Ketobacter alkanivorans: one gene and its partner. The protein of the gene in region 1 interacts with the protein of each later gene in a pairwise test. Links are inferred from orthologs where the notes say so. Each region holds a gene or a part of one and is shown in the gene's direction. Other genes may lie near its edges. The genes, in order: dnaA and Kalk_RS17375.

What was found.
Region 2: the proteins of dnaA (region 1) and Kalk_RS17375 interact in binary tests that used the Escherichia coli proteins (3 or more experiments, as listed by UniProt). The link is inferred for Ketobacter alkanivorans from one-to-one orthologs.

What each region holds. Positions count from the first base shown.
Region 1 is NZ_CP022684.1:2,743,688-2,750,499, reverse strand. What follows is about bases 1,705-4,604. They hold dnaA (chromosomal replication initiator protein DnaA), read left to right. Parts: upstream 1,705-2,372; coding sequence 2,373-3,836; downstream 3,837-4,604. Other genes in these bases: dnaN (DNA polymerase III subunit beta), read left to right, coding at 3,866-4,604; rpmH (50S ribosomal protein L34), read right to left, coding at 1,705-1,838. Also shown: membrane protein insertase YidC, read right to left, coding at 1-992; membrane protein insertion efficiency factor YidD, read right to left, coding at 999-1,259; rnpA (ribonuclease P protein component), read right to left, coding at 1,276-1,683; more of rpmH, read right to left, coding at 1,704-1,704; more of dnaN, read left to right, coding at 4,605-4,969; DNA replication/repair protein RecF, read left to right, coding at 4,973-6,070; gyrB (DNA topoisomerase (ATP-hydrolyzing) subunit B), read left to right, coding at 6,106-6,812. UniProt on the Escherichia coli protein: Plays an essential in the initiation and regulation of chromosomal replication. Binds in an ATP-dependent fashion to the origin of replication (oriC) to initiate formation of the DNA replication initiation complex once per cell cycle.
Region 2 is NZ_CP022684.1:4,051,015-4,057,740, reverse strand. Bases 2,147-4,960 are described here. They hold Kalk_RS17375 (phosphoheptose isomerase), read left to right. Parts: upstream 2,147-3,162; coding sequence 3,163-3,759; downstream 3,760-4,960. Other genes in these bases: Kalk_RS17360 (cytochrome c1), read right to left, coding at 4,959-4,960; Kalk_RS17365 (glutathione S-transferase N-terminal domain-containing protein), read right to left, coding at 4,209-4,832; Kalk_RS17370 (ClpXP protease specificity-enhancing factor), read right to left, coding at 3,762-4,154; Kalk_RS17380 (YraN family protein), read left to right, coding at 2,709-3,095; Kalk_RS17385 (penicillin-binding protein activator), read left to right, coding at 2,147-2,767. Outside these bases: rsmI (16S rRNA (cytidine(1402)-2'-O)-methyltransferase), read right to left, coding at 1-764; more of Kalk_RS17385, read left to right, coding at 812-2,146; more of Kalk_RS17360, read right to left, coding at 4,961-5,618; Kalk_RS17355 (cytochrome b), read right to left, coding at 5,618-6,726. UniProt on the Escherichia coli protein: Required for the timely initiation of chromosomal replication via direct interactions with the DnaA initiator protein.

The sequences.
Region 1 (6,812 bases):
TTCGGGCCAGCGTAAAAACGTGCACTGAAGGTGTGACTTTGCTGTGGAGCCAATGCAACCTTGGGCGTGGTAAAGCCAATGATATTGTTGCCTTTGGCTACCCGGGTGGTGTACTGATGCGTTTGCTCCTGATCAGGAATCCAGGCACTCATGAAGTAGTGCTGAATCATGGCTAACCAGCCACCGGGAATCTTTTTGTTGAGTGGCGCTTCCGCCATGTCATCAAAATCGATCTTGTTATAGGTTTTTTCCTGATCCCAGTACGCGCCACCCAGGAAGGTTGGCAAACCAAACCCGACTGCCGTGTTTAACCCCGGATCAGCACTGCCATCGCGCTTGATCTGACCATACATCAGGCCCTGCCAAGTTTCAGTGCCACGGTTATTCACTGTAAACGCCACATCCACTACGTAACTTTCCGCCGTAAATGTGAATGTTTTACTGATCAGTGCGCCGTTTTCCTGCTGATAGCGCAGCGTAACCTGCAACGTATCGCCATCCAGAGTGTAGTGAGTCTGAGCACTGGAATACTGCGGGCGGCCATCTTTCGACCCGTCCGGCCCATTAGGACCAATCAATCCACTCTGAGCTATATAGGTAAAGCTGTCGGTGGAATCCAATAGCGTGATGGGGATGTTTGGCGTTTTCAGGGAAGCAGGATATTGCTTCAACCCTACGTACACAATATCGCCACCCACGGGGTTGATCTTCACCGACAAAACATCGGTATCCACCGTAATGATGCTCTGCGTCGGCTCCAAGGTCACCGCTTGCGGTACATCATTGACCGTAGCTGGATCCATGGGAACGTCGGCGGCAACATCAACTGCCGCCACGGGGACATCCCCTGCACCGTCTTGTGGATAACTTTGTGAATAAGTTTCAGCCTGCTGAGCCAGCGGTGCTTCTACGTAATCTTTCTGCCATTGCAGGATCATCATATATGAGATCACTGCCAGGGCTGCAATCAATAGGGTTCGTTGCCAGTCCATCTTCACTTACTGTCTTTTGGATGTAGGTTCGGTTGCGTCATGATCGCAACACTCGTTATCCGGCACAGGATCGTATCCGCCGGGGTGCCACGGGTGACATTTTGATAGCCGCCGCAAGGTTAACAGGCTGCCACGTGCAAAGCCATAGCGTTGAATGGCTTCTTGGCTGTAACTTGAGCATGTAGGCTCGAAGCGACAATGTGGTGGCAGCAAAGGGCTAAGGGCCAGTTTGTATAGCTTAAGAAGGAACAGCGCGATGGTTTTCAGAATCAGCCTCCTTCCGTTACTGGGTAGATCGGGGTTTGCCTTTAGCGGGTTGATCCGGGGAGGGATTATGGCATCTGCGCACCAGCTTGGGCCAGTATTTCTCTATCTCTGCGGCTAATTGGCGGGAGTCCAGCTCTCGGCACCCGGGGCGTGCCAATACCACGATATCGAGCCCCACCAGGCTGTGCTGGGCTAATCGAAATTGGGTTCTGACTACGCGTTTGAAGCCATTACGATCGACGGCTCTTTTGAGGTGTTTTTTAGCCACGATTAAACCCAGCCGGGCGGGTTGCTCAGGCTGGGTTTTAGTAGCTAGCAGAAGAAAGGCAGAATGGCTGACTCGTCCATCGGCACCGTCGAATACGGATTTATATTGCGATGGGGTCAGCAGGCGCTGGTGGCGTTGAAAGGAGTATAGGCTCACGCCACCGCTTCAGCTGTGTACTATGCAGACAGACGCTGACGACCTTTGGCGCGACGACGAGCCAGTACCTGGCGGCCGCCTTTGGTAGCCATACGGGCACGGAAACCGTGATTGCGCTTACGCTTCAAGTTACTTGGTTGGAAAGTTCTTTTCATGATACGACCGCTCTGGTGTGTTCATCCGCTGGGGGACCAATATGGCTTGCCCATGCAGGAGTGGAAAAAAGAGGCGCAATTCTAAGGCCCCTTGGGGTGACTGTCAATGCGTTGTTGTCAGGGGTTTTCCGGCAGCGGTTTTCCACAATCCACAGGTCGTAATAATAAATAAAGAATATATAAAGAAAAGATTATGTTTGTTATTACTAGGTAGAGCTGTTTCTGTGGATAACTGATTATTTATCTATTAATACAAGAAGTTAGCGTAATAATAACCCAGTGCTCTTAATCGGTATTAGCTGATAGGAACCTGATGACAGGAATGTGGATAACTGAGTGTTTGGGGTTATTCACAATTCTGTACCCACTCAGTACCGGTTTCGTGCAGGAGTTGTCCACAAGATCCATTGCTATTCACAGTCAAGGAGTTAGCGCGTAAAAAACTGAGTTTCTTCTGTGGATAAGTCCTGTTCCGGGGTATATCATTCTGGGTTCAATTTGTCTGACATCGTGACATCACAGGGGGCTGGCCAGGTGGTAAGTTCGCTATGGCATCAATGCCTTGATCGACTACAAGAAGAATTACCCTCGCAACAATTCAATATGTGGATCAGACCTCTTCAAGCCGAAGTGGATGGTGTGCAGTTACGTTTATTAGCACCCAACCGTTTTGTATTGGATTGGGTCAACGAGAAGTTTCTTGGCCGCATTTCAGAGCTGATGAAAGAGCTGTCCTTGGATGATGAGCCGTTGAGTGTTGCGCTTGCCATCGGTTCCAGACAGGCAAAGCCAACGCCTTCTAACGTTGATACCTCCAAAGGGCGTTCCGGTCGTACCGTGACGGTGGTGGAGCATGCGTTGGATCAACAAGATCCAGCCGCAAACCAGGGTTCATCTGCCGACGCTTCTATTAATAGAGGAAGCAATAGAAAAGACGCTCGTTCCCGCGAAGTGGATATGGGGGGCACCGTCAAGCATAAAACCAATCTTAACCCTGCCTTTACCTTCACCAGCTTTGTTGAGGGTAAGTCCAACCAATTGGCGCGCGCTGCGGCTACTCAGGTGGCGGAGAATCCAGGTCAAGCTTATAACCCGCTGTTTTTATACGGTGGCGTCGGTCTGGGTAAAACTCACTTGATGCACGCGGTGGGTAACTTCATGATGGTTCAGAATCCCAATGCCAAGGTGGTTTATTTGCATTCTGAGCGCTTTGTGGCGGATATGGTTAAGGCACTACAGATTAATGCGATCAATGAATTCAAGCGCTTCTATCGCTCTGTGGATGCTTTGTTGATTGATGATATTCAGTTTTTTGCAGGCAAAGAGCGCTCTCAGGAAGAGTTCTTCCATACCTTTAATGCGTTGCTTGAAGGTGGTCAGCAGATGATACTGACCAGTGATCGCTATCCCAAAGAGATCAGCGGGGTAGAAGAACGGTTGAAGAGCCGGTTTGGTTGGGGCCTTACGGTGGCGGTGGAGCCCCCAGAGCTGGAAACCCGCGTTGCTATATTAATGAAGAAAGCCGAAGAGGCGAAAATCATTTTGCCAGATGAGGCGGCGTTCTTTGTTGCGCAGCGTGTGCGTTCGAATGTGAGGGAATTGGAAGGGGCGCTGAAGCGTGTGATCGCCAACGCTCATTTTACCGGTAAACCGATCTCCCTTGAATTTGTTAAGGAATCGCTGAAAGATTTGCTGGCGCTTCAGGATAAACAGGTCAGTATCGACAATATCCAGAAAATCGTCGCAGAGTATTTCAAAATCAAGTTGGCGGATATACTGTCCAAACGTCGTAGCCGCTCTGTGGCCAGGCCCAGACAGATCGCCATGGCCCTGGCCAAGGAACTGACCAATCACAGCTTGCCGGAAATAGGGGATGCCTTCGGCGGGCGTGATCACACTACGGTTTTGCATGCTTGCCGTAAGATTAAAGAGCTGCGGGAAACCAGCTCTGATGTACGGGAAGATTATTCAAATTTACTAAGATCACTGACTTCGTGAGTTAGCACTAACTAACTTTAGGACTGCCTATGAACTTTACCATTGAGCGGGAAAAACTATTACGACCCTTGCAACAGGTGGCCGGTGTGGTAGAACGTCGCCAGACTTTGCCGGTGCTTTCCAATGTGTTGATGGTGGTGGATGGCGACACTTTGTCGCTGACCGGCACTGATCTGGAAGTGGAGCTGGTTGCCCATGTGCAATTGGAATCTCAGCATGATCACGCCGAGATTACTGTACCGGCCAAGAAGCTGTTGGATATCTGTAAATCATTGCCTGATGACAGTACTATTCAATTTGTCACCGATGAGCAAAAGCTGTCGGTGAAGGCAGGTCGTAGCCGTTTCAGCCTGGCTACCCTACCCTCCAATGAATTTCCCAATCTTGATGAAGCCACAGGCAACGTCAGTTTCTCTATTAATCAGGGTTATCTGAAGTCGGTAATCGATCGTACCGGTTTTGCCATGGCGCAGCAGGATGTTCGGTTTTATCTCAATGGTATGTTGTTTGAGGTGTCCACTAATTTGCTGCGCGCGGTGTCCACTGACGGTCATCGTCTGGCGGTTTGCAATGCCGAGATCCAGGTTGAGGTGGAATCCCCGGTTCAGGCTATCGTGCCTCGCAAAGGGGTGTTAGAGCTGTCCAAGTTGTTCGCGGATATGGACTCGGATGTGTCGGTGTCCCTAAGCGCTAATCATATTCGGGTGGAAAGCCCTGATCTGCGCTTCACCTCCAAGCTTATTGATGGCAAGTTCCCTGATTACGAACGCGTCTTACCGAAGAACAGCGACAAAACCGTACTCAGTGACAAGAATGAGATGAAGCAGTGTTTCTCACGGGTATCGATTTTATCTAACGAAAAGTACCGTGGCGTGCGCTTGCGGCTTGAGTCCGGCAGCCTTACCACGGTTGCTAATAACCCAGAGCAGGAAGAAGCCGAAGAAACCATTAACGTCGATTACAACGGCGGTGAGTTAGAAATTGGTTTTAACGTCAACTATCTGCTGGACGTGATGAACGTTATTCGCAGCGAAACGGTTAAGATCCTGTTGGCAGATTCCAATAGCAGTGCGTTGATTACGGATGCAGGTGATGACTCTGCATCCTATGTTGTTATGCCCATGCGACTCTAGTCTATGCGTCTTACCTCCCTGGAGGTTACCAATGTGCGTAACCTCCAGAGTGTCTCTCTTAATCCTCATTCCCGAACCAACTTTATTGTTGGGCCTAATGGCAGCGGTAAGACCAGTCTGCTGGAATCCATTTCGCTGCTCTCCAATGGCCGTTCCTTTCGTTCTGCCGATTCCAAGAAATTGATTGCCCAGGGTAGCGACCAGCTCGTGGTGTTTGGCAAAGTCTGCGCTGAGTCTCTTAAGGAGTCGCGGCTGGGCATTTCTAAGGATTCAATGGGTAATACCAATGCCCGTTTGGATGGCGAACGCCTTAGCAAAGTGTCGGTGCTAGCAAAGATGTTACCCTCAATTGCCATAGATACATCGTCTGTAGAATTGATAGAGGGCGGGCCCTCTCTACGGCGAAGCATGCTAGATTGGGGATTGTTCCACGTGGAACATAGCTATCTTGATGCGTGGAGCCAGTATCGGGCAGCACTTAGACAGAAGAATGCCCTGCTTAAGTCTACGGCCAGTGTGACAGCCCACCAGGTCAATTATTGGAATGCTGTGCTGGAGCGCTACGGTGAGAGGCTTGATACTGAGCGTATGCAGTACGTTGATGCGTTGATTGTTTATACCCAGCGCATATTCAAGCATTACTTTGGCAGCGATGTGGATATTCAATTCAGATACCGCGCTGGCTGGAACCGGCACGAATATCCCAAATTTGCTGATTGCCTCAATTCCAAGGTCGAAAGTGAGATAGAGCGTAGGAGCTGCGTATACGGCCCTCACAGGGCGGAGCTGGATATACTGTGGGGAGGTACATTAGCTAAAGATATATGCTCCAGAGGACAGAAAAAACTGGTATTATATGGTGTCCGGCTGGCTCAGATATCCCTCATGCTGGATCGCACAGGTGTATCCCCGGTATTGTTGCTGGATGATTTACCTGCCGAAATGGATAAAAAGAATATAGAGAACGTGACCCAATTTTTAACTGAGTTTCCGTGCCAAACATTTATCACTGCCATTAATGAGCAGTCTATCGACGATACCCTCCTAGCTGGGTTGATGGACCATACAATGTTTCACGTGGAACATGGAACTCTACGCTAAACACCCCGATACAGAACCCGGAGCAAACGACACTTATGTCTGATGATTCAAATAAAACCTACGATTCCTCCAATATCAAGGTACTCAAAGGGCTAGACGCAGTACGTAAGCGCCCAGGCATGTACATAGGTGATACGGATGATGGCACAGGTCTGCACCACATGGTGTTTGAGGTGGTGGATAACTCAATAGACGAGGCGCTCGCTGGCCATTGCTCTGAAGTGAGAGTTGTCATCCATCCAGATGAATCAATATCAGTATCCGACAATGGCCGTGGTATCCCGGTGGATATCCACCCCGAGGAAGGCAGATCCGCCGCAGAAGTCATCATGACGGTGCTGCACGCCGGTGGTAAGTTCGATGATAACTCCTATAAAGTATCAGGCGGCCTGCATGGTGTGGGGGTTTCAGTTGTAAACGCGCTATCCACCAAGTTAAAAATCACCATTCGCCGTGAAGGCAAGGTATGGGAACAAAACTATACCCATGGCGTGCCAGACGCGCCGTTAGCGGCTGTGGGGGATTCCGACAAAACCGGTACAGAACTGCACTTCTGGCCATCGGAAGAGACCTTTACCAACATTAAGTTTTCCCACGATATATTAGCCAAACGCCTGCGTGAACTGTCATTCCTGAACTCTGGTGTACGCATCGTATTAAAAGATGAACGCAGTGGTGAGGAAAACGTATTCCAATACGAAGGCGGACTGAGTGCCTTCGTGTCGTACCTGAATCAGAATAA
Region 2 (6,726 bases), 1.3 Mb from region 1 along the record:
CCGGATACGAGTGCGCAGGCTTTTTTCATGGGCATATATTCATTGGCAAGCTGAACTGCACGCAATGCCGACGGCTCCACAACCGTGTCTCCGGGCGCTTCTGTTTCCGCGCCCTGCACCAGCAGTACAAACTCACCACGACGGTGATGATCATCCTCCAGCAACCAATCCAATACTTCCGCAGCGGCCCCTGTCTTAACGGTCTCGAACGCTTTTGTGATTTCCTTAGCCACCGAAATTACTCGCTCTGCCCCCATCACCTCAATCACATCAGCTACGCAATCAGCTATACGCTTTGGCGACTCATAAAACACCAGCGTCGCTGACTCGGTCAACACCTTCTCCAACGCTGAGCGACGAGCCTGCTGTTTCGGCGGCAGAAATCCCACAAACAGAAAACGATCTGTAGGCAAGCCGGCAATGGACAGTGCCGCTACCGCAGCACAAGGGCCAGGGATAGACACCACCCCCAAACCAACTTTCTGCATTGCTCGCACAATCCGAAAGCCTGGATCACTGATCAAAGGCGTTCCCGCATCCGAAATCAAGGCTACGGATTTACCATCCTGCAAAAACTGCATCAACACTTCAATGCGATCCTGCTCATTATGATCATGCACCGCCATCAAACGGGTGTCGATGCCATAATGATCCAGCAACTTCTTGCTGTGACGAGTGTCCTCGGCGGCTATTACATCAACCTGCTTTAACACCTCAATAGCACGCAACGTGATATCATTGAGATTACCGATCGGTGTTGCCACAATGTACAATATTCCAGTCGTCATAAAAGCGCAGGCCTGATACCCAGATGAAGTTACAGAATCGCACCAAGCTTACCATACTTGCAGCACTGCTCATGAGCTTAACTCTTGCCGCGTGCCAGCAACCGGGCGATCCAGGTGCAAGCACCCCTCAAGTGGACACAACGCCCGCCAGCGTTATCGCAAGCCTCATCGAACGCGCTCAGTCTGCACCTAGCCCGGAATCAGAGCGGCTGTTGATTCAGGCAGCACAACTGCTGCTAGAGCAGGAAAAACCAGGTGAAGCCCAGCGCTTGCTGGAATCCGTCAACGTGATTACCCTCGACAACGACACCCGTGCCGCCTTGGTGCTGACTCTTGCCGACATTTACTTGGCTCAGGGCGAGCCATTACAAGCAGAAGAGCTGTTGACCACAGACCGTATGGGGCTGCTTACTGCCGCCAACGAGCTGAGTGCTGAGCGCCTGAACGAGATCAGCTTGAAGCGCGCCACTGTATGGGAGTTTAACGGCAATTATTTGTCCGCCGCCCGGGAGCGGATCTTTGTTGCCCCGATGCTATCTGACGAGGCCAGCACCACTAACCACCAACGAATCTGGGGCGACCTGATCGCCATTCCAAACGATACGCTACAACAACTTTCCTCCACAGTGGCTGTGCCGGAGATTCAAGGTTGGCTGGAGCTGGCCTGGATCTACAAAGGCTTGCAAGACAACCTGGATCAGCAATTGAAACAACTCGATAACTGGCAACAACGCTTTCCCGGCCATCCAGCCGTTGCTCAACTGCCCGAAGCACTGCGAATTGTCCGCGAGCTGAGTGAAAACCAGCCCAAGCAAATTGCCCTCTTACTGCCCATGCAAGGCAAATACAAAGCAGCCGCCCAAGCCATTCTCAACGGCTTTATGAGCGCTCATTATGCAACGCAAACAAATGCAGCCGAAGGTGGCCCCACCATAAAAGTGTACGACACCAGCAACACCACTCTCTTTCAGCAGACTTACGACCAAGCTGTAACCGAGGGCGCCGAAATCATCATCGGCCCTCTCCAGAAGGAAAACCTGCGCGCACTGCTCACCAGCACCACCATGCTGCCGGTAACCACCATCGCACTGAACAAGGAGCAAGGCCAGTTTGAATCACCTGCCAATCTTTATCAGTTTGGACTGTCACCGGAAGACGACGCCGGCCAGCTAGCCGCCCATGCACTGCAAAAGCAATATCAGCAAGCCGCTGTTATGTTCCAAAACAACCCCTGGTGGGAACGAGCCTACCTGGAATTCGCACAGCAATGGCAGGCCGACAAGCGAGAAGTCACCAGCGCTACCAGCTTCGACGACCAAAGCAAAATGGCGGGTGCAATCAAGGAAATGCTGCTGGTTCAGCACAGTGAGCTGCGGGCCCAACAGCTAAAAGGAATCCTGGGGAAGCCCATCGAATTCCACCCCAGACGACGCCAGGACATAGACTTTATCTACTTGATATCAACACCAGAACAGGCCCGCCAGATCCGACCGCTGCTGGACTTTTACTATGCCGAAGAGATTCCTGTGCTGGCAGGCTCACAAATTTACAGCGGTAAAACCGACCCAAAGGCTGATCGTGATCTTAACGGCATCGAATTTTGCGATATACCTTGGCTGCTGGAAAAGCCCGACGCAATACAAAAAGCCCTTATGAAGGCCTGGCCAAAAGCGGATCACCGCTACTTTCGTTTGAACGCTATGGGCGTGGACGCATACCGATTACAATCCAGGCTACAACTTCTAACACAAATACCTGATGCCGGACTGTTTGGTGCCACCGGAAACCTGAGCATAGGCATCGACAACAAAGTCCACAGAGAACTAAGCTGGGCAGTGATGAAAGGCGGCCGCCCGACTCTAATCCCAAAAATCAGCGAAAGCGACCTCAAGAACAGCTCCAACACCCCAAAAGGGCTTCATGAACTCAACAACCGGCAAACCATTAACCGCCCGCAAGCAGGCGGGCAACCAGGCTGAGGAGCTTGCCAAAGAGTACCTCGCTCGCCACGGACTTGGCTTTTGCGAAAGCAATTTCCAATGCAAAACCGGGGAAATCGACCTGATCATGAAGGATGGGGAGATGCTGGTGTTTGTTGAAGTCCGATACCGGGCAGAAACCCGTCACGGCAGCCCATTGGATACCGTCACACCCTCAAAACAACGCAAGCTGATTCGCACTGCAAGCTACTTCCTGCAGCAGCATTTCGGCGATCGCTGGCCGCCCTGCCGTTTTGATGTAGTTGGCATCAGCGGAGAGCTGGATAACCAACCGCAAGTACAGTGGGTACCTTCTGCATTCTACTGAATCGGAATGTGTGGAAAATTACCCTATAATGGCAAACCTAAATTGCTCGCCGAACAAGGATCCAACCATGAATTTGCATGATCGCGTTACTGACATATTCGACGATCACCTGGTGACCCTGCATCGATGCCAGGAAGAGCTGCCAGCGACCATCGCCAGCGCCAGCGAACTCATGGTTCAGTGCCTGCTTAGCGATCGAAAAATCCTCACTTGCGGCAATGGCGGGTCAGCAAACATCGCACAGCAACTATCAAGCAAAATGCTGAATCGATTCGAACGGGAACGGCCCGCACTGCCAGCTATAGCCCTCTCCACCGATTCATCCACGATCACCTCCATTTCCAACGACTACAGCTACAACGAAATATTCTCCAAGCAAATTCGCGCGATCGGACACGAAGGAGACATACTGTTGGTGATCAGCAGCAGCGGAAATTCAGCCAGCATCGTCCAGGCTGTGCAGGCAGCCCATGACAGAGCCATGCAAGTGATCGCGCTCACCGGAAAGGACGGAGGAGACTGTGCTCGCTTGATGCTAAGCGATGATATTGAAATTCGGGTGCCATCCGAATCCACCCCCAGGGTGCAAGAAAGCCACATGACCATCATCCATGTGCTGTGCGATCTAATCGACCAGCAGATTTTCGGCACTGAGACCTATTAAAACTATTTAACCACCTTCAAAGATGGCTTACCGGAGGGCTTCGTTGGGGCTTCATCCTCCCCTCCCGCTCCATCCGGCGGCGGAATCTCATCCTCATCAAAGAACATACCCTTGCCATTTTCCTTGGCGTAGATGGCAAGAATCGAGCCCACCGGCACGTGCAAGCTGCGGGCTTTACCGCCAAATCGGGCAGAAAATTCCACCTCATCATTACCCATGTGCAAATTGCGAATGGCTGATGGTGTAAGGTTAAGAATAATTTTGCCTTCACTCACAAATTCATTCGGCACTTGAACCAAGGGATAGGAAGCGTTAACCAGCAAATAAGGAGTCAACTGGTTGTCCAATATCCACTCATAGACTGCACGAATAAAATAAGGGCGGCTGGGGGTCATCAACACTCTCGCAGGGATTGCCTCCGGCCATGCCGGAGGCGGAAGGTATTTATTCTAGAGGCGCAATTCACGTTCGGCATCAGACAAGCTGGCCTGGAACGATTCACGGGCGAACAAGCGATCGGCATAAGAAAGCAAATTGCCACACTTGGACTTCTGCAGCTCAATACCCATGGCGGGCAAACGCCACAAAATTGGAGCAACCACACAGTCCACCAGAGTGAAATCGTCACTCATGAAAAATGGCTTTTCCGAGAAAATACCATCAATGGCTACCAGGTTTTCCCCAAAATCCTTACGGTACTTGGTTAAGACCGCTTCCTTATCAGTTCCATTCATTAGCGCGTCAACCGCTTCACACCAGTCTCGATGAATACGATGCATCAACAAACGACTGCGTGCACGCTCCACAGGGTAAACCGGCAACAGCGGCGGATGAGGAAAACGCTCATCCAAGTATTCCATCATGATGTTGGGCTCATACAAGGTAAGCTCGCGATCCACCAATGTGGGCAGCTCGTTGTATGGATTCAATGTTGCTAAATCTTCAGGTTTCTCGGCGGGATCCACATCCAGCACATCAACCGCCACCCCTTTTTCCGCCAACACAATGCGGACTCGGTGACTGTAATGATCATTACCATCGGAGAAAAAAGTCATCGAAGAACGTTTAGCAATGACACCCATGTAATTTCACTCCAGCGCAGTATTCAAAATTGTGAGTTGCAAACAGGCTGCAACATAAACGGCGAAGGGGCGGAAGCTACCTGATAGCCAACCGCCCCACGCCAATCCCATCCCTGATTAGTGAATATCTTTCCAGTATTCCCTGTTCAGGAAGTATACCGGGATAAAGAGAATCACCAGGAAAATCAGAACGTAAACGCCAATCCGCTCACGCTCAGCTCGAACAGGTTCAGACATGTAGACCATGTAGTTGGTCAGGTCGGCCATTGCCTCTTCAAACTTATCTTCGCCCAACTCCGCTTCCATATTGGACAGCACATGCGGCATACCCACATCGGGGAAGATGTGGTTGTTAACGCCCCAGGGGCGGGAGTCATCGGGATAGAAGTTAGTGAGGTAGGAATAAACCCAATCAGCACCACGAATACGGGCTACCAGCGTCAGATCAGGCGGGTTTGTACCGAACCACTTCTTGGCCAGGTCACCCGGAATAGCAGACAGCATGGTCTCACCAATTTTATCCGTGGTGAACATCAGATTATCTTTCATGATCTGTGCAGGGATGTCCAGATCCGTTGATACCCGCTCATACCGCATATACTGGGCAGAATGACAACCCATGCAGTTGTTCACGAAAATCTGTGCACCGCGCTGCAATGACACTTTGTCATCCATATTGATTGGCGCATGCACAAGATACTCATTGTGGCCACCGCCGGCCGCCTGAGCCAGCACCGGTAAACACAGCAATACTAGTACAGAGATAAACTTATTCATCAGTGTGCCATCCTTACGCGCTCAGGAACGGGTTTGCAGGTTTCTTTGGTTGTCCAGAACGGCATCAATATGAAGTATGCAAAATAGAATGCCGTACCGATCTGACCCAAAACTCGATATGTCATCTCAAAGGGCAGGAACTCAACGTGAACGTCCGGCGCTTTAACACCACACACGCCCAGCAGCACAAAGAACACTACGAACAGCGCCAGCATTACTTTGCTGATCCAACCCTTGTAGCGGATGGACTTAACAGGGCTGCGATCCAGCCAGGGCAACACAAACAGCACCGCGATCGACGCACCCATTGCTACTACCCCCAGCAACTTATCAGGAATGGCTCGCAAGATTGCGTAGAACGGCGTGAAATACCATACCGGGGCAATATGATCCGGCGTCTTCAAGGGGTTTGCTGGCTCGAAGTTGGGCTTTTCAAGGAAATAGCCGCCGCCATCCGGGAAGAAGAACACCACAGTCAGGAACACAAACAGGAACACAACCACACCCACCAGATCATGCACACTGTAGTAAGGGTGGAAAGGGATGCCGTCCAGAGGTACGCCGTTTTCGTCTTTCAGCTTTTTGATTTCGATGCCGTCTGGGTTGTTGGAACCCACTTCATGCAGAGCAATAATATGTAGAACGACCAACGCCAGGATCACGATAGGCAGTGCCACTACGTGAAGTGCGAAGAATCGGTTCAGGGTAATGCCAGAAATCAGGAAGTCGCCCCGAATCCACTCGGTAAGAGCGTCACCCACCACAGGGATGGCACCAAACAGGGAGATGATTACCTGGGCACCCCAGTAGGACATCTGCCCCCAAGGCAGCAGATAGCCCATGAAACCTTCAGCCATCAGCGCCAGATAGATGGTCATACCAAAGATCCACACCAGCTCCCTTGGCGCACGGTATGAACCGTACATCATGCCTCGGAACATGTGCAGATAGACCACTACGAAGAAGGCGGACGCGCCTGTGGAGTGCAGGTAACGCAGCAACCAGCCATAGTCTACGTCACGCATCATATTCAATTCGACAGAAGCAAAGGCGCCTTCGCCGGAAGGATTATACAGCATGGTCAGCCAGATGCCGGTCAGCAGCTGGT